2 regions of the Streptomyces sp. NPDC056948 genome follow, and region 1 is predicted to be linked to the other one. Evidence: riboswitches for the same ligand, from Rfam matches in the RefSeq annotation. Region 1 holds a riboswitch; the other holds the start of a gene.
What was found. A riboswitch is a leader RNA that binds a small molecule or an ion and turns the genes downstream of it on or off. The one in region 1 is predicted to bind glycine.
Positions count from the first base shown of each region.

Region 2: another riboswitch for glycine. It lies ahead of gcvP (aminomethyl-transferring glycine dehydrogenase); the one in region 1 lies ahead of gcvT (glycine cleavage system aminomethyltransferase GcvT).

Region 1 is NZ_JBHUQX010000239.1:648-13,067, forward strand. It holds gene ACFTZL_RS27400 (ABC transporter substrate-binding protein) at 1-1,146, opposite strand, end outside; gene ACFTZL_RS27405 (ABC transporter permease) at 1,155-2,153, opposite strand; gene ACFTZL_RS27410 (enhanced serine sensitivity protein SseB C-terminal domain-containing protein) at 2,497-3,297, opposite strand; gene ACFTZL_RS27415 (enhanced serine sensitivity protein SseB) at 3,408-4,196, opposite strand; gene ACFTZL_RS27420 (AAA family ATPase) at 4,639-5,307, opposite strand; glycine riboswitch at 5,490-5,590, shown strand; glycine riboswitch at 5,592-5,719, shown strand; gene gcvT (glycine cleavage system aminomethyltransferase GcvT) at 5,758-6,879, shown strand; gene gcvH (glycine cleavage system protein GcvH) at 6,980-7,357, shown strand; gene glyA (serine hydroxymethyltransferase) at 7,372-8,634, shown strand; gene ACFTZL_RS27440 (L-serine ammonia-lyase) at 8,734-10,101, shown strand; gene ACFTZL_RS27445 (MFS transporter) at 10,217-11,629, shown strand; gene ACFTZL_RS27450 (glycoside hydrolase family 25 protein) at 11,759-12,316, shown strand; gene ACFTZL_RS27455 (NADPH-dependent F420 reductase) at 12,330-12,420, opposite strand, start outside.
Region 2 is NZ_JBHUQX010000045.1:8,047-25,873, reverse strand. It holds gene ACFTZL_RS08585 (APC family permease) at 1-1,554, shown strand, start outside; gene ACFTZL_RS08580 (DUF1707 domain-containing protein) at 1,561-2,127, opposite strand; gene ACFTZL_RS08575 (helix-turn-helix transcriptional regulator) at 2,294-2,689, shown strand; gene modA (molybdate ABC transporter substrate-binding protein) at 2,848-3,663, shown strand; gene modB (molybdate ABC transporter permease subunit) at 3,660-4,496, shown strand; gene ACFTZL_RS08560 (ABC transporter ATP-binding protein) at 4,516-5,598, shown strand; gene ACFTZL_RS08555 (molybdopterin-binding protein) at 5,625-6,044, shown strand; gene gcvP (aminomethyl-transferring glycine dehydrogenase) at 6,102-8,987, opposite strand; glycine riboswitch at 9,164-9,259, opposite strand; gene ACFTZL_RS08545 (PRC-barrel domain-containing protein) at 9,373-9,747, shown strand; partial or broken gene ACFTZL_RS08540 (DNA polymerase IV) at 9,666-11,168, opposite strand; gene ACFTZL_RS08535 (MerR family transcriptional regulator) at 11,314-11,997, opposite strand; gene ACFTZL_RS08530 (bifunctional nuclease family protein) at 12,312-12,785, opposite strand; gene ACFTZL_RS08525 (MerR family transcriptional regulator) at 12,871-13,611, opposite strand; gene ACFTZL_RS08520 (zinc-ribbon and FHA domain-containing protein) at 13,665-14,612, opposite strand; gene ACFTZL_RS08515 (DUF881 domain-containing protein) at 14,674-15,612, opposite strand; gene ACFTZL_RS08510 (small basic family protein) at 15,618-15,950, opposite strand; gene ACFTZL_RS08505 (DUF881 domain-containing protein) at 15,947-16,858, opposite strand; gene ACFTZL_RS08500 (mannose-1-phosphate guanyltransferase) at 16,957-17,827, opposite strand, start outside.

The DNA of each region.
Region 1 (12,420 bases):
CGACGGCGGCAGCAGCGTGGTCGCCACGTCGCCCTTCGGCGAACCGCCCATGGCGTCGAGCACCGACTGCTTGTCGAGGCCCCACTGCACGGCCTTGCGGCAGTCGGCGTTGTCGAACGGCTTCACGTTCACGTTCAGCGCGATGTACTGCGTCGCGCCGGCGTACGAGCTGTCCGTCTGGTTGGCGTACTTGCCGCGCAGCACCTTCGGCTGGGTCTGCGGCTGCACACCCGTGCCGGCCGCGTCAGCCGTGATCTTGTCGGAGAGCAGGTTGTTGTCGACCGTGACCGGGTTGACCTTGAACTTGATCGTGATCTTGTCCGCCAGGGCCTTGCGGTTCGGGTCCGTCTTCGCGTCCCACTGCGGGTTGCGCACGAGGGTGGCGCTGCGGCCCTCCTCGTAGGACTGGAACTGGTACGGGCCGGAGGACTGGATGGCCTGCACGTACTTCGCACCGGTGTCCTTCGACTGCGGCACCGGGGCCGTCTGCGAGAACGTCGCCAGGTAGTCGAAGTCGGCGAACGGCTGCTTCAGCTTGAAGACGATCGTCCGGTCGTCCGGCGTCTCGATGGACTTGATGCCCTCGGCGGACTTGTCCTTGTACGGGCCCTTGTACTTGTCGCCGCCCTCAAGGTACGCCTTGAAGTACGTCGGGCCGTTGGACAGCGCCTCGGGCGCGAAGTTGGAACGCTCGACGGCGTACTTCACGTCCTTGGACGTCACCGGGGTGCCGTCCTGGAACTTCACACCCGCACGCAGCTTGTACGTCCAGGTCTTGGCGTCCGGGCTGGACTTGCCGAGGCCCTCGGCGAGGTCCGGCACGACCTCCAGGCCTTCCTTGCCCGCCGCCGGTTTGAACGTGGTGAGCGTTCTGCCGTAGAGGCGGGAGAAGTTCTGCACCCAGCCGTAGTACGTGTTGCCCGGGTCGAGGGAGTCCGGCACGTCCGAGTGCTCGTACGAGACCGTCCCGCCCTTCTTGCTCGACGCGTTGACGATCGAGTTCAGCGCGGCGTCCTTCTTGCCGTTGCCTCCCCCGTCGTTGTCGTCACCTCCGCCGCCGCACGCGGTAGCACCCAGCGCCAGCGCCAGGACCGACGCAACGCCGGCGGTCACCCTTCTCGTCTTCACCTGAGGAAGCCCCCTCATTCGATGGATCACTTGCTGCGAGGGTCGAGGGCGTCACGCAGCCCGTCACCCAGCAGGTTGAAGGCCAGGACGGTGATGAAGATCGCCAGTCCGGGCACGAACATGTACTGCGGATCAGCCGTGTAGAGATCCACAGCGTTGCTGAGCATGCCGCCCCAGGAGGCCTGCGGCGGAGCGATACCGACACCGAGGAAGCTCAGCGCGGCCTCGAACAGGATGTTCGTCGGGATGATCAGCGTCGAGTAGACGAGGATCGGCGCGACGAGGTTGGGGAGCAGTTCCCGGAACAGGACGTACGGGCCGCGCGCTCCGAGGCTGGTGGCCGCCTCGATGAACTCCCGCTTGCGCAGGGTCATGGTCTGCGCCCGCACGATGCGGCCGATGTACGGCCAGCTGAAGAAGCCGATCACGAAGATCAGCACGCAGATGCGCAGGGACAGGCCGTCGAGACCGAAGAAGCCGTCCTGCACCGAGGCCGAGATCGAGATGGCGAACAGCAGCAGCGGGAACGCGAGGAAGGTGTCCATCAGCCTGCTGATGACGCTGTCGATCCAGCCGCCGTAGTAGCCGGCGACGACACCGAGCACGGTGCCGATGCACACGGACAGCAGCGTGGCGCCGCCCGCGACCAGGAGGGAGACCCAGGAGCCGTCGATGATGCGGGCGAGCATGTCCCGGCCGTACTGCGGGTCCACGCCGAGCGGGTGGTCCCAACTCATTCCTCCCCAGCCACCCTTGGGCGCGAGCAGCGCCGGGTCGATGAGGTCCTGGTTGAACTTGTTGGGATCGAGGTTGAAGATCCACTGGATCGGCTTGGAGAACACCGCCATCAGCACGAGCAGGATGACGACGACGCCTCCCGCCATCGCCACCTTGTCCCGCTTGAAGCGCATCCAGGCGATCTGGGTGAGCGAGCGCCCCTCGATCTGGCTCTTCTTGACCCCGGCGAGCACGGCCTCGGGCTGTGCTCCGGCTTCCGCCCCGGTGGTCTCGATCGGTGCGGTCACGGTGCGATTGACCCCTCTCGGGCCGGCGATGGCCGACCCCCTGGCTGCCGCTGTAGCGGTTTTGTTTGTCTCGTACACAAGACCGACCCGGCCCGTGTCTTGCGGGGAGTCTTCAACGCTTTGGCGATCTGTTGCCAGACTTGGCGATGAAAGGATGCGTAAACGTGATGCTGTCTGCAGGGTTCCGTTATCCGGACAACGGGTAACAGGGGTCGGACGCACTGCGTCCTGGGCATTTTAGGACAACACTGCCCTTTTCACCCTTATCTACGCGCGGAGACCTGAACGGTTGTCGTGTTCGGGGGCGGTGCGGGAACGGCCTCCGAGGGACCTGCGGAGCGGGTCAGTACCTGCCCTGGACAGGGGGGTATCCGTAGCCCGAAGCCGGGGCCTGGACGGGGGCCGTGGCGTGGGCCTCACGGTCGTAGAAGGGGCGTGCGCCGGCGCGCAGCCACATGGCGACCGGGTCGTGCTCGTCGGACATCGCGACGGTCGACACGGGGAGCCCGTCCGGTACGGCGCCGAGGGACTGCTGCATCATCGCGCGCACCGCGTCCACGGCCGGCGGCGAGGTGTCGTAGACGTCGAGTCCGATGGCGAGATACGGCGCCCCGAGCGCGGGTTGCACCCAGGCGCGGCGCAGCGAGCGGACGGCCGGGGTGCGGTGGGCGTTCTGCGTGAGCAGGGCGTAGAACTGCGGGATCTCGATGGCCGGTTCGGACAGCCGCAGGGGTCCGGCGGGCTGGCGGTCCAGGCCCGTGGCGATCCGGCGCAGGTCGAGCCAGGGGATGCCGACGCCGCCGCCGGGGGCGTGCGGGTTGAGCCAGAGGCCGTAGTGGTCGGGGTAGAGGGCGCGGGCCACGTCGAGTCCGTCGACCACCTCGTAACTGCGGTTCCAGCCGCTCGCCGAGAGCTCCTGCGCGGAGGTCACACAGGGGGCGTAGCCGCAGCGCTCGACCTCCATGTTTCCGTACTGGGCGTCGGGGGATCCGGCCTGGCCGTGCCACAGGAGCATCCAGATCTGGCCGCTGTGCGGGGTCGCGAGAGCGCGCAGGAGGGCCTCATAGGCGTCATAACGCCCGGGCGTGACCTGGCGCAGCATGTGCTCGACCTGTCCGGCCGCGGCCGTGCCGCTCGCGCTCACCTTTACCGCCCCTTCGTACAACGCCTCGACCGTGACCTAGCTTAAGCCCGCCCGCCGACTCGGGACTTGCCCTCGTCCGGCGGGTGCGGGTCCGTCTGTGGCTCGTCGTCCTACCGCTGGTAGAACGGCCGGACCCTGTCCTTCATCCACTCGCCCACCGGGTCCTCCGCGACGTCCAGGAGTACCAGGTTGACCGGCCAGGGGGCCGGGGCGTCGGTGACCGCGCGGGTGAGGGCGTCCAGGGGGAGGGCGCGCAGGTCGCCTTCCCACTGGGAGAGTTCGACGCCGACGAACATCACCGGGTCGGCGGTCTCGATCGCGGCGAGGCAGCGGCGGGCGGAGACGACGACGCCGATCGCCTCGAACTCGGCGGAGGCGGCGGCGAGGAAGTCCACCGGGTCGTCCTGCCAGTCCGGCTCGAAGAGGCGGACCCGGCCGCCGCTCGCGGGGCCGTCCAGCGGGGTCCGGCCGGCCCGGCACAGCTCGGCCACGGCCTGCGGCGGGAGCGGGATGCCGACGACGCCGCCCGGGTTGATGGCCATCCCCGCGTGCGGGGGCAGACCGCGGGCGAACTCCACGGCCGGCGCGATGGTGTACGACATGTGCGAGCCGACGACCTGGCGGAACTGCTCCTCGGAGCTGAACACCGGCACGTACGCCTGGCCCTCGATCTCGATGCCGGGGAGGTCGAGGGGGCCGCTCTGCGGGCCGCCGCCGCTGGGCAGCGGGATCCACACGAAGCTCCTGCCGAGCACCTCGACGATCCGCCCGCCGGCCGAGGGACCGGCGCCGAGGGAGGCCGAGAGCACCTCCTCCAGCTCGTTGCCGGGCCATCCGCCGTGCGGGTGGGTCTGCGTCTGCGCCGGGAAGTCCGCGGAGAAGTCCGCCGGGAAGTCCATCTGCCTACCGCCTGCCTGGAACCACTGCTGTGGCTCAAAGGCTAGCGGCTCGGGAACGGCGGACGGCCACCCCGTGAACCACGAGCCGCGAACAGCCACCCGGGCCGGGGGCCCGCACCCCACGAACACGGCTCACCGCCGCGGCCGGCCCGCGCCCGTGAACACCGGCTCATTGGCCGCGGACAACCAGGCCCATGAACACCGGCTCACCGCCGCAAACCGACCGGGCCCACGGACACCGGCCCACCACCGCGAACAGACCGGCCCCAGGACACCGGCACACCGCCGCAAACCGACCGGGCCCACGGACACCGGCCCACCACCGCAAACCGACCGGCCCCAGGACACCGGCACACCGCCGCAAACCGACCGGGCCCACGGACACCGGCCCACCACCGCAAACCGACCGGGCCCACGGACACCGGCCCACCGGTCTGGGCGGTCAGCCCACGAAGCCGATGCGGCGCAGGGTGTTCGCCGCGTCGCGGTCGGCGAGGATCGCCGAGCCGCAGCCGGTGGGCAGTTCGCCCTGTTCCACCTCGCGCAGCAGGCGGGTGGTGGCCGCGCGGTGACGCAGGAACGCGTACCGCGAGACGCCGCGGCCGCGGTCGCGCTGGCCGGCCAGGGCCTGCTCGGGGGTGACGTCGAGCATCAGCAGGTGGAGCGTGCCGCCGCGGCGGCGGGCCTCGCGGGCGAGCCAGCGGCGGACCCAGGCCTGTGTGCCGCAGTCGTGCACGACGACGGCCTCGCCGTCGCGCAGGGCGCGGCGCAGCCCGGCGTAGTGGGCGAGACGGACGAGCGGGCGGTAGATCGCGTACGGCAGGGCGCGCGGCATCCGGCGGTCCCAGTGGTCGCGGGTGTCCTGGGAGTCGATGCGCCGGCCCGGCACGGTGCGCCGCATCAGCGTGGACTTGCCGCTGCCGGGCAGGCCCGTGACCACGACGATGTCGCGGGGGCCGAACAGCAGCGCGTGCGGGCCGCGGCCGGCGCGCTCGCGCAGATCGCGGACGACCGGCACCGGCTGCGGGCCGCAGGCCGCGCGCACCGGTGCGGCCGGCTGCTCGGGCAGCGCGATGCCCGATGTCGTGGCGTACGCGGTGGTCCTGTTCACCGTGATCGTCCTCCCCTGGGGCCAGGTACGGAGTCCCATGCCCGCCGAGTGTAAAGAGAAGGTAATGCCCGATGTCTCTGGTTTTAGTCCTCTTCCTGCAACAGGCCTGCTACAGGGTGGTCCCCCTGCCACCCCGCGACAATGCGTGCAATGATGTGCGCGCCAACTGCATACCGGCCGTTTGAATCCGCGCGGGAGAGTCCCCAGCACCGTCCGACGCTGGGGCGCCGAAGGAGCAAGTCCCTCCCTTGAATCTCTCAGGCCCCGTTACCGCGCGGGCGAGGCACATCTGAAAAGCGGGCCGCACCCTTCTCCGGAGTCCGGGGAAGCGGCGTGGCTCCACCCAAGGTGCAAGCCATTGACCTGCGCGGTCATGGCGAACCTCTCAGGTTCCGATGACAGATGGGGAGGAACGACCTCGCCCGTCATGCCCTTGGAGACGACCGACCGATGAGCAGTACAGGAGAACTCCGCCACACCGCGCTCGATGCCCTGCATCGTTCGCTCGGCGCGACGATGACCGACTTCGCCGGCTGGGACATGCCCCTGCGCTACGGCTCCGAGCGTGACGAGCACAACGCCGTGCGCACGAAGGCTGGGCTGTTCGACCTCTCCCACATGGGCGAGATCACCGTCACGGGACCGGGGGCCGCCGCGCTCCTCGACCACGCGCTGGTCGGCAACATCGGCGGGGTCAAGCCCGGCCGCGCCCGCTACACCATGATCTGCCAGGCCGACGGCGGCATCCTCGACGACCTGATCGTGTACCGGCTGGCCGAGGCCGAATACATGGTCGTCGCGAACGCCTCCAACGCCCAGGTGGTCCTGGACGCACTGGTGGAACGTTCCGCCGGCTTCGACGCCGAGGTGCGCGACGACCGGGACGCCTACGCGCTGCTCGCCGTACAGGGCCCGGAGTCCCCGGGGATCCTGAAGTCCCTGACCGACGCCGACCTCGACGGCCTGAAGTACTACGCCGGTCTGCCCGGCACGGTCGCGGGCGTCCCGGCCCTCATCGCCCGCACCGGGTACACCGGCGAGGACGGCTTCGAGCTGTTCGTGAAGCCGGAGCACGCCGTCGAGCTGTGGCAGGCCCTGACCAAGGCGGGCGAGGGCGCCGGTCTGGTCCCGTGCGGGCTGTCCTGCCGCGACACCCTGCGCCTCGAGGCGGGCATGCCGCTGTACGGGCACGAGCTGAGCACCTCCCTGACGCCCTTCGACGCCGGGCTCGGCCGGGTGGTGAAGTTCGAGAAGGACGGCGACTTCGTGGGCCGCGAGGCCCTGGCGGAGGCCGCCGCACGCGCCGAGCAGAACCCGCCCCGCGTCCTGGTCGGCCTCGTCGCCGAGGGCCGTAGGGTCCCGCGCGCCGGATACCCGGTCGTCACCGGCGGCGAGGTGATCGGCGAGGTCACCTCCGGCGCCCCCTCCCCCACGCTCGGCAAGCCGATCGCGATGGCGTACGTCGACCCCGCGCACGCGGCTCCCGGCACGCCCGGTGTGGCCGTGGACATCCGGGGCAGTCACGAGCCGTACGAGGTCGTGGCGCTGCCGTTCTACAAGCGCCAGAAGTAGACACTGGCCGCGGGCCGTCACAGCGGTCCCGGGCCTCTCACCCCCGCTCACCAGCGGTCCCCTTCATCAGCACTCCCGCGCGTACAGGAGAATCCAGGCCATGAGCAACCCCAAAGAGCTGCGTTACAGCAAGGAGCACGAGTGGCTGTCGGGCGCCGAGGACGGTGTCTCGACGATCGGCATCACGGAGCACGCGGCGAACGCGCTCGGCGACGTCGTCTTCGTCCAGCTCCCGGAGGTCGGTGCCGCCCTGTCCGCGGGCGAGACCTGCGGCGAGCTGGAGTCGACCAAGTCGGTGTCCGACCTCTACTCCCCGGTCTCCGGTGAGGTCACCGAGGTCAACGAGGACGTCGTGAACGACCCGTCCCTGGTGAACTCGGCCCCCTTCGAGGGCGGCTGGCTGTTCAAGGTGCGCGTCACGGACGAGCCGGGCGACCTGCTCTCCGCCGACGAGTACACCGCGTTCTCCGCCGGCTGAGGAGTCGTAGCCGTATGTCCGTCCTGAACACATCCCTGCACGAGTTCGACCCGGCTGTGGCCGCCGCGGTCGACGCCGAGCTGCACCGGCAGCAGTCCACGCTCGAGATGATCGCCTCGGAGAACTTCGCCCCGGTCGCGGTCATGGAGGCACAGGGCTCGGTCCTCACCAACAAGTACGCCGAGGGCTACCCGGGCCGCCGCTACTACGGCGGCTGCGAGCACGTCGACGTGGTCGAGCAGATCGCGATCGACCGGGTCAAGGAGCTGTTCGGCGCCGAGCACGCCAACGTCCAGCCGCACTCCGGCGCCCAGGCCAACGCCGCCGCGATGTTCGCGCTGCTCAAGCCGGGCGACACCATCATGGGCCTGAACCTCGCGCACGGCGGGCACCTGACCCATGGCATGAAGATCAACTTCTCCGGCAAGCTCTACGACGTCGTCGCCTACCACGTCGGCGACGACGGCCGGGTCGACATGGCCGAGGTGGAGCGGCTGGCGAAGGAGTCCCGGCCGAAGCTGATCGTCGCGGGCTGGTCGGCCTACCCCCGGCAGCTCGACTTCGCCGAGTTCCGCCGGATCGCGGACGAGGTCGGCGCGTACCTGATGGTCGACATGGCGCACTTCGCGGGGCTGGTGGCGGCGGGGCTGCACCCGAACCCCGTTCCGCACGCGCACGTGGTGACCACGACCACCCACAAGACGCTGGGCGGCCCGCGCGGCGGTGTGATCCTCTCCACGGCCGAACTGGCCAAGAAGATCAACTCCGCTGTCTTCCCCGGTCAGCAGGGCGGTCCGCTGGAGCATGTGATCGCGGCCAAGGCGGTCTCGTTCAAGGTCGCGGCCTCCGAGGACTTCAAGGAGCGCCAGCGCCGTACGCTGGAGGGTGCCCGCATCCTGGCCGAGCGTCTGGTGAAGGACGACGTCCGGGCCGTGGGCGTGGACGTCCTGTCCGGCGGCACGGACGTGCACCTCGTCCTGGTCGACCTGCGCCACTCGGAGCTGGACGGACAGCAGGCCGAGGACCGCCTCCACGAGGTGGGCATCACGGTCAACCGCAACGCGATCCCGAACGACCCGCGCCCGCCGATGGTGACGTCCGGTCTGCGGATCGGCACGCCGGCCCTGGCGACCCGGGGCTTCGAGGCCGAGGACTTCGCGGAGGTCGCGGACGTCATCGCCGAGACGCTCAAGCCGTCCTACGACACGGACGCGCTCAAGGCCCGGGTGAAGGCCCTGGCCGACAGGCACCCGCTGTACGCGGGCCTGAACAAGTAACGAAGAAACCTTTCAGGGCGCCGTGCCCGCCGGTGGCGGCACCAGCGAGCACGGCGCCCGCCCGCTCACGCACCACCCCGTAGTCAGTCAGGAGTTCCCGTGGCCATCTCGGTCTTCGACCTGTTCTCGATCGGCATCGGCCCGTCCAGCTCCCACACGGTCGGCCCGATGCGCGCGGCCGGCCTGTTCGCCCGGCGGCTGCGCAACGAAGAGCTGCTGGAGTCGGTCGGATCCGTCCGTGCCGAGCTGTACGGATCGCTCGGCGCCACCGGCCACGGCCACGGCACACCCAAGGCGGTCCTGCTCGGCCTGGAGGGCGACTCGCCTCGCACGGTCGACGTGGAGAAGGCCGACGACCGGGTGGAGGCGATCAAGACCGACGGCCGGCTGAATCTGCTGGGCGAGCACGAGATCGGGTTCGCCTTCGACGACGACATGGTCCTGCACCGCCGCAAGGCCCTCCCGTACCACGCGAACGGCATGACCCTGTGGGCGTACGACGCCTCGGGCGCGGAGCTGCTGACGAAGACCTACTACTCGGTCGGCGGCGGCTTCGTCGTGGACGAGGAGGCCGTCGGCGCGGACCGCATCAAACTCGACGACACCGCCCTGAAGTACCCCTTCCGCACGGGCGACGAGCTGCTGCGCATGGCCCAGGAGTCGGGCCTCTCCATCTCGGCGATGATGCTGGAGAACGAGCGTGCCTGGCGCACCGAGGAGGAGATCCGCGAGGGCCTGCTGGAGATCTGGCAGGTGATGCGGGACTGCGTGGCGCGCGGCCTGTCCCAGGAGGGCATCCTGCCCGGCGGTCTCAAGGTGCGCCGCCGCGCCGCGAACACCGCGCGCAAGCTCCGCTCCGAGGGCGACCCGAAGTCCCTCGCCATGGAGTGGATCACCCTCTACGCGATGGCGGTCAACGAGGAGAACGCGGCCGGCGGCCGGGTCGTCACCGCCCCCACCAACGGCGCGGCCGGCATCATCCCCGCGGTCCTGCACTACTACGTCAACTTCGTGCCGGGAGCCGACGAGGAGGGCGTGGTCCGCTTCCTGCTCGCCGCGGGCGCGATCGGCATGCTGTTCAAGGAGAACGCCTCCATCTCCGGTGCCGAGGTCGGCTGCCAGGGCGAGGTCGGCTCCGCCTGCTCGATGGCCGCGGGCGCCCTGGCCGAGGTCCTCGGCGGCTCCCCGGAGCAGGTCGAGAACGCCGCCGAGATCGGCATGGAACACAACCTGGGCCTCACCTGTGACCCGGTCGGCGGGCTGGTCCAGATCCCGTGCATCGAACGCAACGGCATGGCCGCGGTCAAGGCCGTCACCGCCGCCCGCATGGCCATGCGCGGCGACGGCTCCCACAAGGTGTCCCTCGACAAGGTCATCAAGACGATGAAGGACACCGGGGCGGACATGTCGGTGAAGTACAAGGAGACGGCCCGGGGCGGGCTGGCGGTGAACATCATCGAGTGCTGAGCGCCGGGGCACCGGGGCCACCGGTCGTGGTCTTGCGATGCGAGATGGCGATACCGAAAATCAAGATGGCTGACATCGTTGCGGTGACCATGTTTCACGCGTGAAGGACCGAGCGATGCCCGCCCCAGCCACTGGTTCAGCCCCGACGCCCGTCAACCCGCGGTCCCGCGTCCTCGTCGCGAGCCTCATGGGCACGACGATCGAGTTCTACGACTTCTACATCTACGCGACCGCCGCGGTGCTCGTCTTCCCCCAGCTCTTCTTCCCGAGCAGCGACCCGACCACCGCGCTGCTGTCGTCCTTCGCGGTCTTCGGCGCCGCGATGGTCGCCCGCCCGATCGGCGCCGTCGTCTTCGGGCACCTCGGTGACCGGCTCGGCCGCAAGAAGACACTCGTCGTCTCGCTCCTGACCATGGGCATCGCCACGTTCCTCATCGGCGTCCTGCCCACCTACGCCCAAGCCGGCTGGGTGGCCACCGCGCTGCTCGTGCTGATGCGGCTCGCGCAGGGCTTCGCGCTCGGCGGCGAGTGGAGCGGCGCCGCCCTGGTCGCGACCGAGAACGCCCCCCGCGGCAAGCGCGCCCTGTACGGCACCTTCCCGCAGTTGGGCGCCCCGCTCGGCTTCATCATCGGCAACGGCCTGTTCCTGGTCATCGGCGCCCTGCTGCCGTCCGCGGCCGGCGCCGACCCCTCGCAGCCCTCGGACGCCTTCGTCAGCTGGGGCTGGCGCGTCCCGTTCCTGTTCTCCGCCGTGATGGTCGCGATCGGCCTGTGGGTGCGCTCCCGGCTCGTCGAGTCGGCGGTCTTCGCCAGGACCCGTGAGTCCGGCGGGGTGCGGCGACTGCCGCTGGTCACCGTGGTGCGCAGCCACGGGAAGCAGTTGGTCCTGGGCACCTTCATCATGCTGGCGACCTACGTGCTCTTCTACCTGATGACCACGTTCTCGCTCAGCTACGGACGCGCGGCGAAGGATGCCGCCGTGCCCGGACTGGGGTACGACTACACCACGTTCGTGCTCATGATGATCTTCGGTGTGCTGTTCTTCGCCGCGTTCACCCTGATCTCAGGGCCGCTCGCGGACCGGTACGGGCGGCGCGCCACCCTGATCTGGATCACCGCCGCGATCCTGGTCTTCGGACTGGTCTGGGTGCCGCTGATCGATCTGGGCACGCTCGGCGTGGTCCTGTGGCTCGTCCTCGGCTTCACCCTGATGGGCATGACGTTCGGACCGATGGGCGCGCTCCTGCCCGAGCTCTTCCCGACCAGCGTCCGCTACACCGGCTCCGGCATCGCGTACAACGTCAGCTCGATCCTCGGGGCGGCGGTCGCCCCGTTCATCGCCGTGGCGCTGTGGGAGGCCGGGGACGGCTCGCCGCGGCTGGTCGGCGTCTACCTCTCGGCGATGGCGGTGCTGACACTGATCGCGCTCCTGCTCTCCAAGGAGACCAAGCACGTCTCCCTGGACGACCGCGAGGCCGCCTCCGCCGACGACGCGGCCCGCGCCCCGGCCGCCTCCCCCAGCTCCTGAAACCGACCGGCGTTCACCACCGCCGGGCCGCGAGCCTCCTCGCGCCCGGCGTACAGCCGCCGTCGCGGGGCATAACAACAACCCCCGGCCCAAGGGAACTTCCGCCCCACCCGCACCAGAGGGAGCCCCATGCTGCGCGGCATCGACGTGAGCGCCTACCAGTCCTCCTCCTACGACACCGATGGCCTCTCCTTCGTCTTCGTCAAGGCGAGCGAGGGGCGGTCCTACGTCAACCCCAAACTGACCGCCCAGACGAAGCGGGCGCGTGACGCCGGGCTGGTCGTCGGCTTCTACCACTTCCTGTGGCCCGGCAACCTCACCGCCCAGGCCGAGTACTTCGTCGGCAAGGCCCCGGAGCGGGCGGGCGACATCCTCGCCGTCGACTGGGAGACGACCAGCAACGGAACGCACGCGAGCAACGCCGAGAAGGACCTGTTCATCCGCAAGGTGAAGGATCTTCGGCCGAACAACCAGGTGGTGCTCTACTGCAACCGGAACTTCTGGCTCAACATCGACACGACCTCCTACGCGGGGGACGCCCTGTGGATCGCCGACTACGTCAGCGCGGGCAAGCCCCGTATCAAGGCCAAGTGGCGCTTCCACCAGTACACCGACAACCCACTGGACAGGAACGTGGCCGACTTCGAGAGCAAGGCCGCGCTGCGCAGATGGGCCGAGGACGCCTGACCGGCCGGGTGGCCTAGCCGCTGAACCCGGGCGTGCGCTCCGGGGACGCCTCCGCCAGGGCCTTCGCGACCGCGTCGGTGCCGGCGCGCAGGCCGTAGACCGGG
Region 2 (17,827 bases), on a different contig from region 1:
TTCCTGATCACCATCACCCTGTCGGCCGCCGACGCCTCCACTCACCTGGTGGAGAACCCGCACCTGAACAGCGCCCTGCACGACAAGCAGTTGCTGATCACCCTGATCCTGGTCGCGCTGCTCGGCGCGGTGTTCCTCAAGGGTTTCCTGGAGGCCATCGGCGTCGCGGTCGCCCTGGTGGGCGCCTACCTCGCGCTGAACGCGGTCGTGGTGGCCGTCGGCCTCTACCACGTGGTCACCGCCGGTCACGTGGTCACCGACTGGTCCAGCGCCCTCACCACCCAGCACGGCAACATATTCGTCATGATCGGCGTCGCCCTGCTCGTCTTCCCGAAGCTGGCCCTAGGCCTGTCCGGATTCGAGACCGGTGTCGCCGTGATGCCGCATGTCAAGGGCGACGACGGCGACACGGAGGAGAACCCGAAGGGCCGCATCCGGGACACGAAGAAGCTGCTCACCACGGCCGCTCTCATCATGAGCGTCTTCCTGATCACCACCAGCTTCATCACCACTCTCCTCATCCCGGAGAAGGAGTTCGAGGCGGGCGGCCAGGCCAACGGACGCGCCCTGGCCTATCTGGCGCACGACTACCTCGGCAACGCCTTCGGCACCGTCTACGACGTCTCGACGATCGCCATCCTGTGGTTCGCCGGCGCCTCCGCGATGGCCGGCCTGCTCAATCTGATGCCGCGCTACCTCCCCCGCTACGGCATGGCCCCGCACTGGGCGCGCGCCGTACGGCCCATGGTCATCGTCTTCACCCTGATCGCCTTCCTGGTCACCTGGATCTTCGACGCCGACGTCAACGCGCAGGGCGGCGCCTACGCCACCGGTGTGCTGGTCCTCATCAGCTCCGCCGCGATCGCGGTGACCATCGCCGCCCGCAAGGCCCGGCAGCGCAACTGGACCATCGGCTTCGCGGTCATCTCCGCGGTGTTCCTCTACACAACCGTGCTCAACGTCATCGAGCGCCCGGACGGCGTGAAGATCGGTGCCTGCTTCATCGCCGGGATCATCCTCGTCTCCCTGCTGTCACGGCTGGCCCGGGCGTTCGAGCTGCGCGTGACCAGCGTGTCGCTGGACGGCATGGCGGAGCGCTTCGTCCGGGACATGGCCAGCCGCAGGATGCGGTTCATCGCCAACGAGCCCGACCGGCGCGACATCGCGGAGTACCGGGACAAGATCGAGCAGATCCGGCAGGACAACGACGTGCCCGGGCAGGAGGACTTCGTCTTCGTCGAGGTGACGGTCACCGACCCGTCGGAGTTCGAGGCGAGCCTGACCGTACGCGGCGAGGTGCTTCACGGCCGCTATCGCGTGCTGACCCTGGAGTCCTCCTCCGTCCCCAACGCGCTGGCCGCCCTGCTCCTGCACGCCCGCGACCTGACCGGCTGCACCCCGCACATCTACTTCGAGTGGACCGAAGGCGGACCCTTCACCAACCTCCTGCGCTTCTTCCTGTTCGGCCAGGGCGAGGTCGCCCCGGTGACCCGCGAGGTCCTGCGCGAGGCGGAACGCGACCGGAAGCGGCGGCCGAGGGTGCACGTCGGCTGACCGGCCTCAGCCGCTGGATCTTCTCCTGCCGAAGCCTCTCCGAGGCCGGCGCACCACGACCTGCCCGAAGCTGATCCGGCCGGTGATCCGCACACGCAGCACGACGGGTGCGTCGGCCCCCGCTCCCGCCCGGCGCGCCTTGATCTTGGAGTAGTTCAGCACCAGCGAGCCGGTGTCCACCACGACCCCCGGCCGGGTCACCAGCTTCAGGGCACCGCCGCCCATCTCCAGGTCGATGTGCAGCGTGTCCTGGGTGATCACCGCGTCGGTGAAGTCGAGCGTCACCTCGCCGAACGACGAACGGATCTCCAGGCGCCGCGGCACCACCCAGGCGTCACCACGCCGGGTCGAGGCCCCCTGCTGCTCGATCCGGACGACGTCCTCGGCCTCGACGGGGGTCTCCCCCACCACCTCGGGCAGATCCGTCGTCAGCACGGCCAGCTCACCGACCGTACGGGCGGACAGCGCGGCCTCCAGCCGCTCGTCGAGCTCCTCCAGGGTCAGCCGGCCGTCGCCCGCGGCGACGCGCAGCACGTCCACGATCCGGTCCCGGTCCGCATGCGAGGCCCTCACCTCGGGCGATCCACCGGTACGCGAGAACTCTCCCGCCATCACAGCCCCCCGATCTCCCGGGCGCGGCACCCGGCCCACCCAGTCACCGACTAACGCTATATCGCGTCACACCCGACGGCCAACCCCGCATCCGCCGTTCCCCTCCGCCGCCCCTATCGTGACCGGCATGCAGTCCTACACGATCGGCCAGGCAGCACGACTGCTCGGCGTGAGCCCGGACACCGCCCGGCGCTGGGCGGACGCCGGCCGGATCACCACCCACCGCGACGAGGCCGGGCGACGACTCGTCGACGGACGGGACCTGGCCGCCTTCTCGGTCGAACTCGCCAGGTCCGGCGCCGCCGAGGAGGACGCCCCGTACACCTCGGCCCGCAACGCCTTCCCCGGCATCGTCACCGCGATCAAACTCGGCGACGTCGCCGCCCAGGTGGAGATCCAGGCCGGTCCCCACCGGCTCGTCTCCCTGCTCACCCGCGAGGCCGTCGAGGAACTGGGCCTGGAGGTGGGCATGGAGGCGACGGCCCGCGTGAAGTCGACGAACGTCCACATCGACCGCGTCTGAGCCGTACGTACGAACGCACATACACACCCGCAGGGCCATCCACCCTCGCTCATGCGAAGTGACAGGAGACTTCTGCCTCGCAGATGCGTCAGTATGATCGACGTATCGGAAGGGCCCGGCGGGCTCTTCCTCCGGCACACAGAGGGAGTGGCCCCGAGATGACCCGTTCCGCGCACCGGACCCGCCGGATGCTCCAGGTCGCCGGTGTGTCCGCCGCGGCGCTGCTGACCCTGAGCGCCTGCTCCTCCTCCGACTCGGGTTCGGACAAGGGCTCCTCGGCGTCCTCGTCACCGAAGCTCTCCGGCGAGGTCACCGTCTTCGCCGCCGCTTCCCTCAAGGAGAGCTTCACGACGCTGGGCAAGGAGTTCGAGAAGGACCACCCGGGCACGAAGGTCACCTTCAACTTCGGCGGCAGCGACACCCTTGCCGCGAGCATCACCAGCGGCGCCCCGGCCGATGTCTTCGCCGCCGCCAGCACCAAGACCATGGCGATCGTGACGGACAAGGGGGACGCGGCGGGCACGCCGGCCACCTTTGTCCGCAACCGGCTGGAGATCGCCACCCTGCCGGGCAACCCCGACCGGATCTCCTCACTGAAGGACCTCACCAAGTCCGGCCTGAAGGTCGTCCTGTGCGACAAGACGGTCCCGTGCGGTGCCGCCGCCCAGAAGGCACTGGACGCCGGCGGCCTGAAGCTCACCCCCGTCTCCTACGAACAGGACGTCAAGAGCGCCCTGACCAAGGTCGAGCTGAAGGAGGCCGACGCCGCCGTCGTCTACAAGACCGACGTGCGCGCGGCGGGTGACAGGGTGGAGGGCGTGGAGTTCCCCGAGTCGGCCAAGGCCGTCAACGACTATCCGATCTCGCTGCTCAAGAACGCCCCCAACCCCGACACGGCGAAGGCCTTCATGGCACTGGTGAGGTCCGCCGAAGGCCAGCAGGTGCTGTCCGGGGCCGGGTTCCTCAAGCCGTGACGAGCACCGACACCGTGGAGAGCCGGCCCCGCCGCGACCGCACCGTCCGGCGGAGCCGCACGGTGCCGGTTCCCCTGCTGGTGCCCGCCCTGGCCGGACTGGCCTTCCTGCTGCTGCCCCTGATCGCCCTGCTCGTCCGGGCGCCCTGGCGCAGCCTTCCCGAGCAGCTGACCAGCGCCGACGTGTGGGAGGCGCTGCGGCTCTCCCTCATCTGCGCGACGGCGGCGACGGGGTTGAGCCTGGTGGTCGGGGTGCCCCTGGCCTGGCTGCTGGCCCGCACGCGGTTCCCCGGCCGCGGTTTCGTACGGGCCCTGGTGACGCTGCCGCTGGTGCTGCCGCCGGTCGTGGGCGGTGTGGCCCTGCTGCTGGCCTTCGGGCGCAACGGCGTGATCGGGCAGTGGCTCGACTCCTGGTTCGGGATCACCCTGCCCTTCACCACGACGGGTGTGGTCCTCGCCGAGACCTTCGTGGCGATGCCGTTCCTCGTGATCAGCGTGGAGGGCACCCTGCGGGCCGCCGACCCGCGCTACGAGGAGGCGGCCACCACCCTGGGCGCCTCCCGCTTCACCGCGTTCCGCCGGGTCACCCTGCCGCTGATCGCGCCGGGCATCGCGGCCGGTGCCGTGCTGGCCTGGGCCCGTGCGCTAGGCGAGTTCGGCGCGACGATCACCTTCGCGGGCAACTTCCCGGGCCGCACCCAGACCATGCCGCTCGCGGTCTACCTCGCCCTGCAGAACGACCCGGCCGCCGCGATCGCCCTGAGCCTGGTGCTGCTGGCCGTGTCCATCGCGGTACTCGCCGCCCTGCGCGACCGCTGGATGACGGCCTCCTGACACCCTGGACGTACACCTCATGACCCAGACGACCGACCGCGACGACACATCCGGCCTTCTGGCCGAGGGCCTCGACGCCCACCTCGTGGTCGACCGCGGCGCTTTCCGGCTCGATGTCACGCTCGCCGCCGCCCCCGGTGACGTCGTCGCGCTGCTCGGGCCCAACGGCGCGGGCAAGACCACCGCCCTGCGCGCGCTCGCGGGTCTCGCGCCGCTCACGTCGGGCCATCTGGCACTGGACGGCAGGCGGCTGGACGGCATACCTCCCGAGTCCCGCCCGGTAGGCGTCGTCTTCCAGGACTATCTGCTCTTCCCGCATCTGACCGCCCTGGACAACGTCGCCTTCGGGCCGCGCTGCCGGGGCACCGGCAAGGCCGAGGCCCGCGCCCAGGCCGCCGAGTGGCTGGACCGTATGGGCCTGGCCGACCACGCCGGTGCCAAGCCCCGCCGTCTCTCCGGCGGCCAGGCCCAGCGCGTGGCCCTGGCCCGGGCCCTGGCCACCCTGCCCCGGCTGCTGCTCCTCGACGAACCCCTCGCCGCCCTCGACGCCCGCACCCGCCTGGAGGTGCGTGCCCAGCTCCGGCGTCACCTCGCCGAGTTCGAGGCGGTCGCCGTCCTCGTCACACACGACCCGCTGGACGCCATGGTGCTGGCCGACCGCCTGGTCGTCGTCGAGCACGGCCATGTCGTCCAGGAGGGCACGCCCTCAGACATCGCCCGCCACCCCCGCACGGACTACATCGCCCGGCTCGTCGGCCTCAACCTGTACCGGGGACAGGCCGACGGCCACACGGTCCGGCTCGACACGGGTCCGGCCATCACGACCACGGAGGAACTCTCCGGCCCGGCCTTCGTGGCCTTCCCGCCCGGCGCGGTGACGCTGTACCGGCAACGCCCCAGCGGCTCCAGCGCCCGCAACCTGTGGCGCTGCGAGGTCGCCGGCCTGGAGACGCACGCCGACCAGATCCGCGTGGACCTCACCGGCGAACTCCCTCTGACCGCCGACCTCACCACGGTCGCCGCGGCCGAACTCGATCTGCACCCCGGGGCACCGGTCTGGGCGGCGGTCAAGGCGACGCAGACGCACGCGTACCCGGCATAAGGCACTCACCGGGCTACCGTGCACCCATGAGCCTGAGCATCCGCAACCAGCTCCCCGGCACCATCACCGCCGTCACGCCGGGCGAGGCCATGGCGACGGTCAGGGTTCGCCTCACCGGCGGCCAGGACCTCACCGCCGCGATCACCCGCGAAGCCGCCGACGACCTCGGTCTCACACCGGGCACCACCGTGCGCGCCCTGGTGAAGTCGACGGAGGTCGCGCTGGCCACCGCCCCCGTCGAGGGCCTGTCCATCCGCAACCGGCTCCCCGGCACGGTCACCGGCATCGCGGCCGGCGACGCGATGGCCACCGTCCGGATCACCGTCGAAGGCGGCGAACTGACGGCGGCGATCACCAAGGACGCCGCGGACGATCTCCGCCTCTCGGCCGGAACCCCCGTCGTCGCCCTGATCAAGTCGACCGAGGTGTCACTCGCCGTCGCATGACGGACATGACGAAGGGGCCCCGCACCGCGGAGCCCCTTCTTCTGACCGGTCGGTCGATCAGTCCTCGTACGCGTCCAGCGGCGGGCAGGAGCACACCAGGTTCCGGTCGCCGAAGGCCTGGTCGATGCGGCGCACCGGCGGCCAGTACTTGTCGGAAGCCGCGACTCCGGCCGGGAAGACCGCGTCCTCACGGCTGTAGGCGTGCTCCCACTCCCCGGCGAGCGCGCCGGCGGTGTGCGGGGCGCCCCGCAGCGGGTTGTCATCCGCGGGCCACGCGCCGGAGCCGACCTTCTCGATCTCCGCACGGATGGCGATCATCGCCTCGCAGAACCGGTCCAGCTCGGCCAGGTCCTCCGACTCGGTCGGCTCGATCATCAGCGTCCCGGCCACCGGGAACGACATCGTCGGCGCGTGGAAGCCGTAGTCGATCAGCCGCTTGGCGACGTCGTCGACGCTCACGCCGGTCGCCTTGGTCAGCGGCCGCAGGTCGATGATGCACTCGTGCGCGACAAGCCCGCCGGGGCCGGTGTAGAGCACCGGGTAGTGCGGCTCCAGGCGCTTGGCGATGTAGTTGGCGCTGAGCACCGCCACCTGCGTGGCCCGCTTCATTCCCTCGCCGCCCATCAGCCGGACGTACGCCCACGAGATCGGCAGGATCCCGGCCGAGCCCCACGGCGCCGCCGAGATGGGGCCGACCCCGGTCTCCGGGCCCGCCTCGGGCTGCAGCGGATGGTTCGGCAGATACGGCGCGAGGTGCTCACGCACCGCCACCGGACCCACGCCGGGCCCGCCGCCGCCGTGCGGGATGCAGAACGTCTTGTGCAGGTTCAGGTGCGACACGTCCCCGCCGAAGTGCCCCGGCTTGGCCAGCCCCACGAGCGCGTTCAGGTTGGCCCCGTCGACGTAGACCTGCCCGCCCGCCTCGTGCACCTGGGCGCAGATCTCGGAGACGTGCTCCTCGAACACACCGTGGGTCGAGGGGTACGTGATCATCAGCACCGCCAGCTCGTAACGGTGCTGCTCGATCTTCGCCCGCAGGTCCTCGACGTCGATCTCCCCGTCGTCGGCGGTCTTGACGACGACGACCTTCATGCCCGCCATCACCGCGCTCGCGGCGTTGGTCCCGTGCGCGGACGAGGGGATCAGGCACACGGTGCGCTGCTCGTCCCCATTGGCCCGGTGGTACCCGCGTACGGCGAGCAGACCGGCCAGCTCGCCCTGCGACCCGGCGTTCGGCTGGAGGGACACCTTGTCGTACCCGGTGACCTCGGCGAGACGCTCCTCCAGCTCGTGGATGAGCGTGAGGTAGCCCTCGGCCTGCCCGGCGGGGGCGAAGGGGTGCAGCTGCCCGAACTCGGGCCAGGTGACCGGCTCCATCTCCGTGGTCGCGTTGAGCTTCATGGTGCAGGAGCCCAGCGGGATCATGCCGCGGTCGAGCGCGTAGTCGCGGTCGGCCAGCCGCCGCAGGTAGCGCAGCATGGCGGTCTCGGAGCGGTACTGGTGGAAGACGGGGTGCGTCATGTACTCGTCGGACCGCAGCAGGGCACCCGGAAGCCCGTCCTCCGTAGCGGCGTCCAGCGCCTCGACGACACCCTCGACCCCGAACGCGGCCCATACGGCACGAAGCTGGGCCCGCGTCGTGGTCTCGTCGCAGGAGATCGAGACGTGGTCGGCGTCGACGGGACGCAGGTTGACCCCGTTCCGCTCGGCGGCGGCCACGACCTCGGCGGCCCGGCCCTCGACGCGCACGGTCAGGGTGTCGAAGTAGGCCCCGTGCACGACCTCGACACCGCCGCTCGCGAGCCCGGCGGCGAGGACCGTGGCGTACCGGTGGGTGCGCCGCGCGATGCTCTTCAGGCCTTCCGGCCCGTGGTAGACGGCGTACATACCGGCCATGACGGCGAGCAGCACCTGCGCGGTGCAGATGTTGCTGGTGGCCTTCTCACGACGGATGTGCTGCTCACGCGTCTGCAGCGCCAGCCGGTAGGCCTTGTTCCCGTCGGCGTCCACGGACACCCCGACGAGCCGCCCGGGCAGGCTGCGCGCCATCTTCTCCCCGACGGCCATGTAACCGGCGTGCGGTCCGCCGAAGCCCATCGGCACGCCGAACCGCTGCGTCGTCCCGACCGCGATGTCCGCGCCGAGCTCACCGGGCGACGTCAGCAGGGTCAGCGCGAGCAGATCGGCGGCGACGGTGACGAGCGCCCCGAGCTCGTGCGCCTGGTCGATGACCGGCTTGATGTCCCGTACGGCTCCGGAGGCGCCCGGGTACTGGATCAGCACGCCGTTGATCTCGCGCTCGGCGACCTCGGCGGGGATGCCGTCACTGAGATCGGCGACGACGACCTCGACACCGGTCGGCTCGGCCCGGGTCTCGATCACGGCGATGGTCTGCGGCAGCGCGTCCGCGTCGACCAGGAACAGGCCCTTCTTGTTCTTGCCCAGCCGCCGCGACAGCGCCATGGCCTCGGCCGCCGCGGTGCCCTCGTCGAGCAGGGAGGCGCCGGAGGTCGGCAGTCCGGTCAGGTCGGCGACCATGGTCTGGAAGTTGAGCAGCGCCTCGAGCCGGCCCTGCGAGATCTCCGGCTGGTACGGCGTGTAGGCCGTGTACCAGGACGGGTTCTCCATGACGTTGCGCATGATGACCGGCGGCGTGAACGTGCCGTAGTAGCCGAGCCCGATCATGGAGCCGAGGACCTGGTTGCGGTCGGCGAGGGAGCGCAGCTCGGCGATCACCTCGGCCTCGCTGCGGGCGCCCGGCAGATCCAGTGCCTCGGCACTCTTGATCACGGCAGGCACGGCGGCGGCCGTGAGCTCGTCCAGCGAGCCGTAGCCGACGTGCGCGAGCATCTTGGCGCACGCCTCGTGGTCGGGGCCGATGTGGCGCTGCTCGAAGGGAACTGCCTCTTCGAGCTCGGAGAGCGGAATGCGATGGGCGGTCATATGCGGAGGCCTCCTGGTCTGACACGACCTTCGAGGGGCACCACGACACGGGTACCCGGACGGCCTCCCCCTCTGTCATGTCAACCTGAGAGCTTCACCGGATCGCCCGAAGGCCTCCGGCTTTCACCGTCGGTGAGAGCGGAAGCCGTGACATCCGCCCTGCTTTCCAGAGTGACCTCGTCCGTGCGGTACGTGGGCCTGAGAGATTCCGGGGAGGATTTGCTCCTTCGGCGCCTCCGATGATGTCTGGAGGACTCTCCCGCACGGGGTCAGCAGCCGTAGTCAGCCTACCAGCGCGGTCGACGCACGAACCTTCGAGTGGCCGCCTCCTCGATTGTGCCGTTTTGTAGGGGTTACGGATGAGTTGCGACCATGTGGAGGGCCCGTGCGAACCGATATCGATCCGCGCAACCTGATCGGCCGCAAGGCGTTCGACCGCAACGGAACCAGGATCGGCACGATCGACGAGGTCTACCTCGACGACGCAACCGGCGTCCCGGAGTGGGCGGCCATACGGACCGGTCTGTTCAGCAGGGACGCTTTCGTCCCCCTCGAGCCCAGCGAACTGATCGACGGCGCCCTCCACGTGCCCTTCGACCGCGCCCTGATCAAGGACGCCCCCGACTTCGGCGTGGGCCGCCACCTCTCCCCGGAGCAGGAACTGCAGCTCTACCACCACTACGGCCTCGACGTCGCCGCCCCTCCCCCGCTCCAGGACCACGAGTTCGGCAAAATGGCAGGCACGGACGAGACGGCCTGAAGCCCCCGGCGAGCCCCCTAAGGGGCGGCGGAGCGCAGCCCCACACCCCCGGAGTCACCATCCGGCCCATGACCCTCCTCGGGCTCTCGTAACACCAGCGGCAACGGATCCGCCGGCTCCAGCTCCGGATCGTCGACCCGGAAGGTCCGCACACGCCCGGGCTCCGAGTCAGGCGTCTCGAACCGAACGGTGACCCGCCCCAGGCCGCTGCCCTGCACCCACCCGTGCCCGAACCCGGCGTGCCGCACATCGTGCCCGGCGGGCCACCGCCGCTCGGCCGGCGCGGGCTGCTCCTCGACCGGCGCCGCGGCGTGCTCCTCGACCGGGCCCTCCGCGACCGCCCGCTCCCCGGCCGCCTGCGCGAACAGATCCTCCTGCGTGTAGTCGGCGAGCCCGCTGACACCCACTCCGAGCAGCCGCACGCCGCCCGTCGTGTCGACCGACTCCAGCAGTCTGGCCGCCGCTTCACGGATCACCCCGGGATCGTCCGTCGGCCCCCGCAGCGTCTCGGACCGGGTGCGTGTCGAGAAGTCGTACCGCCGCACCTTCAGCACGATGGTCCGCCCGGACAGCCCGGCCCCGCGCAGCCGCCCGACGCAGCGGTCGGCGAGCCGCTGCACCTCCAACCCGACCCGCAGCCGGTCGTGGATGTCCACGTCGTAGGTGTCCTCGACCGACACCGACTTCGCTTCCCGCTCCGCCACCACGGGCCGGTCGTCCCGCGCCAGCGCCATGGCGTAGAGCCCGTGCCCGTGGGCCTTCCCCAGCAGCCGGACCAGCTCGTCCTCACCCGCCTCGGCTATCTCCTCGACCGTGGTGATCCCGGCCCGCCGCAGATGGTCGCCCGTCGCCGGCCCGACTCCCGGCAGGGTCCGCACCGACATCGGCCCCAGCATCGCCCGCTCCGTCCCCGGCTCGATCACCACCAGCCCGTCGGGCTTGGCCTGCTCCGAGGCGATCTTCGCGAGCATCTTGGACGCGGCCAGCCCCACCGACCCCGTGAGCCCCGTGACGGCCCGGATGTCCGCACGCAGCTTCACCCCGGCCAGCCGCGCCGACCGCTCGTCCCAGGCCGCGTCCCCGGCCTCCAGGTCCACGAACGCCTCGTCCAGGCTCAGCGGCTCCACCAGCGGCGACAGCGCCCCCAGCAGCTCCATCACCCGCTCGCTGATCGCCCGGTAGAGCCCGAAGCGCGGCACGAGATACGCGGCGTTGGGCGCGAGCCGCCGGGCCTGCGCCATGGGCAACGCCGAATGCACCCCGAAGACCCGGGCCTCGTACGACGCGGTCGCGACCACACCCCGCGGCCCGAGTCCGCCCACGACCACGGCCTTCCCGCGCAGACTCGGCTTGGACGCCTGCTCCACCGAGGCGAAGAAGGCATCCATGTCGAGATGCAGGATCGTAGGCGCGGTTCTCACAACTCCGATGCTGCCCTACGCCACTGACAACGCACTGCCAACGCCGTGCCGAACCAGCCCGACCGCCCCGGGAGATACCGCTTGCCGCCCGGCGCGGAAACGTCCCGCCTACTGCGGCCGCACGCGCACAGCACCTTCCAACGGGTCAGACAGCCCGGTTCCGCCGCCGCGCCAGCTCGTCCGCCGGGTTGGGCCCGACCAGGGTCTCGCCGGTGTCGATCCGCTCCCCGTGAAGCTGGGACAGCGCGCTCTCGACATCCCGCCACACCACACCCACGGCGATCCCGAAGACGCCCTGTCCCCCTTGGAGCAGGGCGTGCACCTCGTCGGGCGAGGTGCACTCGTAGACCGTCGCACCGTCACTCATCAGCGTCATCCGCTCCAGATCGCGAAAACCGCGTTCCCTGAGGTGCTGGACCGCCGTGCGGATGTTCTGCAGGGACACCCCGGTGTCGAGGAACCGCTTGACGATCTTCAGGACGACGACGTCCCGGAAGCTGTACAACCGCTGTGTCCCGGACCCGTAGGCGGGGCGCACACTCGGCTCGACGAGACCGGTGCGGGCCCAGTAGTCGAGCTGCCGGTAGGTGATACCGGCGGCCGCGCAGGCCGTGGGGCCGCGATAGCCGATCTGCTCGGACGCCATGGACGTCGTCCCTCCGCTGCTCGGCACGGCCGACGGTCGCTGCGGAGCGTGATCGGCCGCACCATCGGGCTGGGGATACCCCCCGCCCGAAAGGAGCCGAGAGGCGGGGGGAGCGTACGGACCGCTCGCCCTGAGACTGCGCTCGGGGCCGCCCCCAGCCGTACCGTCGCCGCTGCTTCTCACGCCGACCTCCGTCCTTGACCTGCCTTCTCGACGGTAGGCAGTCACCCGGGGTGCGTCAACGATCGCCGCACTCGCCACGCCGAGTGATAATCACCCTAAGAGTGGTTTCCCGTGCCCCACCGCGGGGAAAGGCTAGCCGAATGCCTTCGGCACGGGCCGTGTGACGCTCTCACTCGCCACCGGCACATGCGGGCAATTCACCCCTCACACATACGGCGGCGGCCCCGCCGCGGACTCAACGTCCGCCGGGCCGCCCACGCGTCTCACGACCGCTGCCACTCCCAGCCAGACCGGCACTCACCGGCCTCCGGAGCTCACTGGCTGCTGCTGCCGAAGTCCTCCGGGGAGATCTGGTCGAGGAACTCGCGGAACTTCTCCACCTCGTCCTCCTGCTCGTCCGGGATCGCGATACCGGCGTCGTCGAGCACCGTGTCACTCCCGTAGATCGGCGTCCCGGTGCGCAGGGCCAGCGCTATGGCGTCGGACGGACGGGCGCTCACCTCGACGCCGCTGGCGAAGACCAGCTCCGCGTAGAAGACGCCCTCACGCAGGTCCGTGATACGCACTTCCGTGAGCTCCTGACCGACGGCTTCCAGCACGTCCTTGAAAAGGTCGTGGGTCAGCGGCCGCGCGGGAGCCATGCCCTGCTGGGCGAAGGCGATCGCCGTCGCCTCCCCCGGCCCGATCCAGATGGGGAGGTAACGGTCGCCTCCCACTTCACGCAGCAGCACGATCGGTTGGTTGGAGGGCATTTCGACCCGGACACCTACGACATCGAGCTCGTTCACACAGCAACCCTAGGCCGTGCTCGGGACGTTTGGGTAGTCGGGCAGGGATCGGGCGCCTGATCCGGCCCCCACGCGTCCGGCCGCCTCATGGCAGCCGCACCCCGAGCGCCGTCTGCACCAGCGCGGCGTGCAGCTTCACCGTGAGCCCCGCCAGCTCCTTGGTACGGGCCTCAGCATGAGCCCTGGTCTGCGGGTTCCGGTGCCGCTTCAACGGGGCCACCACCTGGTCCACCAGCCCGGCCTCACGGTCGGCGGCGGCTTTCATCACCCGCAGGTGCCGCGGCTCGATCCCGAACCGCCCCAGCTCGGCGACGAGCGCAGCCACCGTGACCGCCTCCGCCTCGTACGCCCCGTCCTCCAGTGGAGTGACCAGCCCGTACGACTCCCACTCCTTGAGCTCGCCCTCGTCCACCCCGGCGGCGGCGAGCAGCTCCTCACGCCCGACCCTGGCAGCGGTGGGAGGCCCCTCGTAGGGCTCGGGCGCGGAATCGCCATCACGCTGACGGCCCACGGTCGGCAGCGGGACGGCCTCACCGCGCTCCATGGCCTCCAGGTGCTCGCGAATCACCTTCAGGGGCAGGTAGTGATCCCGCTGCATCCTCAGGACGTGACCGAGGCGCTCCACGTCGCGGGCGCTGAACTTGCGATACCCCGAGGGGGTCCGCTGCGGCTCGATGAGCCCCTCCGACTCCAGGAACCGGATCTTGGAGATGGTGACTTCGGGAAACTCGTCGCGCAGCGCGTTCAGCACCGTGCCGATGCTCATCAGCCCACTGTCCGTGGCGGCGGCGCCGTGCCCGGCACCGCCGCTCGGTGTATGAAGCATGGACCTTCCCTGACGGACGGACCTTCGCTGGGGTTCCCCGGAGACAGTCCGGGTCAGTAACCCCGCTGGCTGGCGTAGAAGACCAGCCGGTACTTGCCGATCTGCACCTCGTCACCGTTGCTCACAGCGACCTGGTCGATCCGCTCGCGGTTCACGTACGTGCCGTTCAGGCTGCCCACGTCGGCCACCGTGAACGAGCCGTCCTGACCGCGCCGGAACTCCACGTGCCGCCGGGAGACCGTCACGTCGTCCAGGAAGATGTCGCTCTGCGGATGACGGCCGGCCGTGGTCAGATCGCCGTCCAGCAGGAAGCGGCTGCCCGAGTTCGGCCCGCGGCGCACGACCAGGAGCGCGGAGCCCAGCGGCAGCGCGTCCACGGCCGCCTGCGCCTCGGGAGACAGGGTCGGCGTAGGCGTCTGGCCGGTGGCCTCGGCGTCGTAGGCCTCGAGACCGGAGATGGAGATCGTGGAAGTCGTCTCGGACGGACGCTCCGGCGTCGCCCCCGCTCGCAGCGGCGCGCCGCAGTTGGAGCAGAAGCGGCTGTTCTCCGCGTTGCGGTTGCCGCACCTCGTACACACCAGGGCCGACATGGGATCCTCCTGCCGCGGCTGCCCACCGGGAGCATTGGACGCATACGGGTCGGAGAACCCTCCACCCGCACTTGAGGGTTGCCCGAAACCTATGCCGCCGGGCTGCGCAGGGTCAACCGACGGCGCGCCCTGACCTCCGGAAACGTCGCCGCCCGGACCGCCGACCTGGTCCCGGAACAACGGCCGCTGGCCCTCCGCGTCAGGCTGTGCGCGATGACGGGCGGTCGCATTGTCGCTGCCCTCTCGCGGGCTCTTGCCGAACAACTTCGCAAACAACTTCACGGGCGATTCCCCTTGACCGAAACAGACCCGCCCGTGGGGCAGGACGAACCCTGACTGAACACTCTGGCCGACCCGGACATCCTGACAACGTCCGTCTGCACCAGACAGTTTCCACCACGCACCACCCATTCGGTGCGCCGACCCCCCGCAACCTCATGCCCTCGCCGGACGCCGCCCATGCACCGCCGGTTCACTGGGAGGACGACCGAGCGTAGTCAGGCCGCTTCGCTGCTCGCAAGGCGTCCACGACGATCTTGGTCGACCGCTCCACGGTGACGATGGCCTGTTCCTTCTCGAGAGTCTGCACCACGCCTCCGGGGATGTTGAGCGCCGGCTCGAGGTCCTGCGACTTGCCGATGACCTTGAAACGATAGGGCGCGTTGATCTTGTTCCCGTCGACGCTCACACCCTTGCCGGAGTCCGTGAGATACGTGCCGGCGACGACCCGTACGCCGTTCACCTGGATCGCCTCGGCACCCGCCGCACGCAGCTCCTGGACCGCGTCGAGCAGCATGTCCGACTCGACCGTCCCCTTCGTGTCCTCGATGGTCATGGTGATGCCGGGCCCCTGCGCGGCCACCGTGCCCGCCAGGATGCCGAGTTGCCGCTCCTTCTCGATCGTCTGCTTCCGGGCCTCCTCGGCCTGGTCAGAGCTGTTCTCCAGCTCGTCGCGCTGCTTCTCGAGCCCTTGCTTCTCGTCCTCAAGACGCTGGGTACGGTCATCCAGTTCATCGAGGATGCGGACAAGATCTTCCTGGCGCGCACCACGCAGGGCGCTGTCACTGTCGCTGTTCGAGGCCACCTGCACGGCCAGCCCGAAGCCCAGGCCGAACAGCAGCAGCGCGACGATGAGTTGGGCCCGGCTGACCCGCGGCGGCCACAACCCCTGCACCAGCCGCTGCCGCCCGGTCAGCCGCGGCTCGGGCGCCACCTCCGACTCCGGCTCCGGATCAGGTGCCGGTTCGGGCGCCGGTTCAGGCTCCGGGGTGTCCTGGGTGGCAGGCTCCGCCGCGGCCACCTCCTGGGGCAGCTCCTTGCGGAGCCGGTTCCCGGACTCGCCGCTCCCGTCGCGCTGCTCCGCGCGCGTGTCGCCGTTCTCCTCGGCGCGCTTCTTGTCGTTCTCGCTCATCGGCCTCACGCCCGGAAGACGTGCCGACGGATCGCCGCGGCATTGGAGAAGATCCGGATACCGAGGACGACCACCACACCGGTGGACAGCTGGGCACCCACGCCCAGCTTGTCACCCAGGAACACGATCAACGCGGCCACGACCACGTTCGACAGGAACGACACCACGAAGACCTTGTCGTCGAAGATGCCGTCGAGCATGGCGCGCAGACCGCCGAAGACGGCGTCGAGCGCCGCTACGACGGCGATCGGCAGATAAGGCTCGACCACCGCCGGAACCTCAGGCCGGACCAACAGGCCGGCCACGACTCCCACGACGAGGCCCAGTACGGCGATCACGATGTGCCCTTCTCGCTCTTCTCAGTGCTCGGCTGTGCTGTACGTACGATCACACTCGGTGCGGCAGGCAGCCGGAGGTCGTCCTCCGCGGAGATTGCGGTCCTGACGCCGTAGCTCTCCTGGAGCGCGTTCAGATACAACCCGTCCGCGCTGTTCTGGAACCGCGTGCTCAGCCGCTGCCCGTCCCCCACCGCGAGCACCGTGTACGGCGGCACCAGCGGTTTGTTGTCGACCAGTATCGCGTCCCCCGCGGCCCTGATCGCGGACAGCGCCGTCAGCCGCTGCCCGTTGATGGAGACCGCCTCGGCGCCCGACTCCCACAGCCCGTTGACCACGCGCTGCATGTCCCGGTCACGCACCCGGCCGGTGTCGGAGAACCCGGAGGCCTCGCGCGGGTCGCCGTCACTGCCCGCACCGGTGTCCTTGGCGTCGTTCACCACGAGCTTCACGCCGGGACCGTGCACCGCGGCGGCGCCGGACATGATGCCCACCAGATCGGACCCGGCGCTGCCACTGTGCTTCAGCGCCTCGCGCTGCCGGGCGCTGACGTCCGCCCGCAGCTCGTCGACGGAGTCCTCCAGCTTGTCCGCCTTCTCGCTCTCCCGGTCGATGCGGTCGACCAGCTCTTCCCGCTCCTTGGCGACGACCGGTGCGGCGACCCGCGCCTGTGCCGCTCCGACGGTCACGACCAGGGCCGCGAGCACCAGGCCCGCCGCGAGCCCCAGCTTCGCCCTGAGAGTCTTCGGCATGCCGGCGTCGCCCGCGTCCTTCTTCCGCTCGGCGGCCTGGGCATATCCGTCGTCGAGGCTGTGGTCCATGACGTTGGTGAGCAATGACATGGACGCATCCAGGCGCCGGGGCCGCGTCGGTGTGCTCCGAATGGGGGGTTGCTGCGGCATGCCGCACATCGTCGCACGTCGCGGCCACTACCTCCGAACGGCCCCACCGGCGTGCCGGACAGGCCCCGTTGAGGACACTTGTCCGGCACGCACGCGTGCAGCTCGTTCTACCGGCCGGCGCTGTCCACCACGGCCGACCACTCGTCCAGCAGGGCCTGCGCGGAGGCGTCGTCCGGCCCCTCGGCCCACAGGTGGGTGACGGCCTCCGCGGGGTCGGGCAGCACCATCACCCAGCGCCCGTCGGTCTCCACCACACGCACGCCGTCCGTGGTGTCCACGAAGCGATCTCCGGCCGCCTCGACGACCCGCCGCATCACGAGGCCCTTGACAGCCCAAGGGGTCGCCAGGTCCCGCTTCAGGACGTGCGCCCGCGGGATCCGGGCGTCGATCTGGCTGAGCGTGAGCTGCGTCCGCGCCACGAGCCCGATGAGCCGTACGAAAGCCGCGGTGGCGTCGTACACACTGCTGAACTCGGGGACGATGAACCCGCCCTTGCCGTCACCGCCGAAGATCGTCCCTTCCTCACCACCGACGCGCGTGAGGTCGTCGGGAGAGGTCGTCGTCCACTCGACCTGGGTCCCGTGGTACGCCGCCACCTGCTCGGCGATCCGGGTCGTGGTCACCGGGAGCGCGACCCTGCCGCTACGCCGCTCGGCGGCTACGAGGTCCAGCATCACGAGCAGCGCCCGGTCGTCCTCGATGATGCGCCCCTTCTCGTCGACGAGGGACAGCCGCTCACCGACCGGGTCGAACCGCACCCCGAAGGCGGCACCGGAGGACGCCACGATCTCCCCGAGACGCACCATCCCCGACCGCCGCATGTCGGCCGTCTCCGTCGGCCTGGACTCGTCCAGACCGGGGTTGATCGTCAGCGAGTCGACCCCGAGCTTCCCGAGCAGACTCGGCAGCACGAGTCCCGCGCTGCCGTTGGACGCGTCCACGACGACCTTCAGTCCGGACTCGGAGATGCCCGTCGTG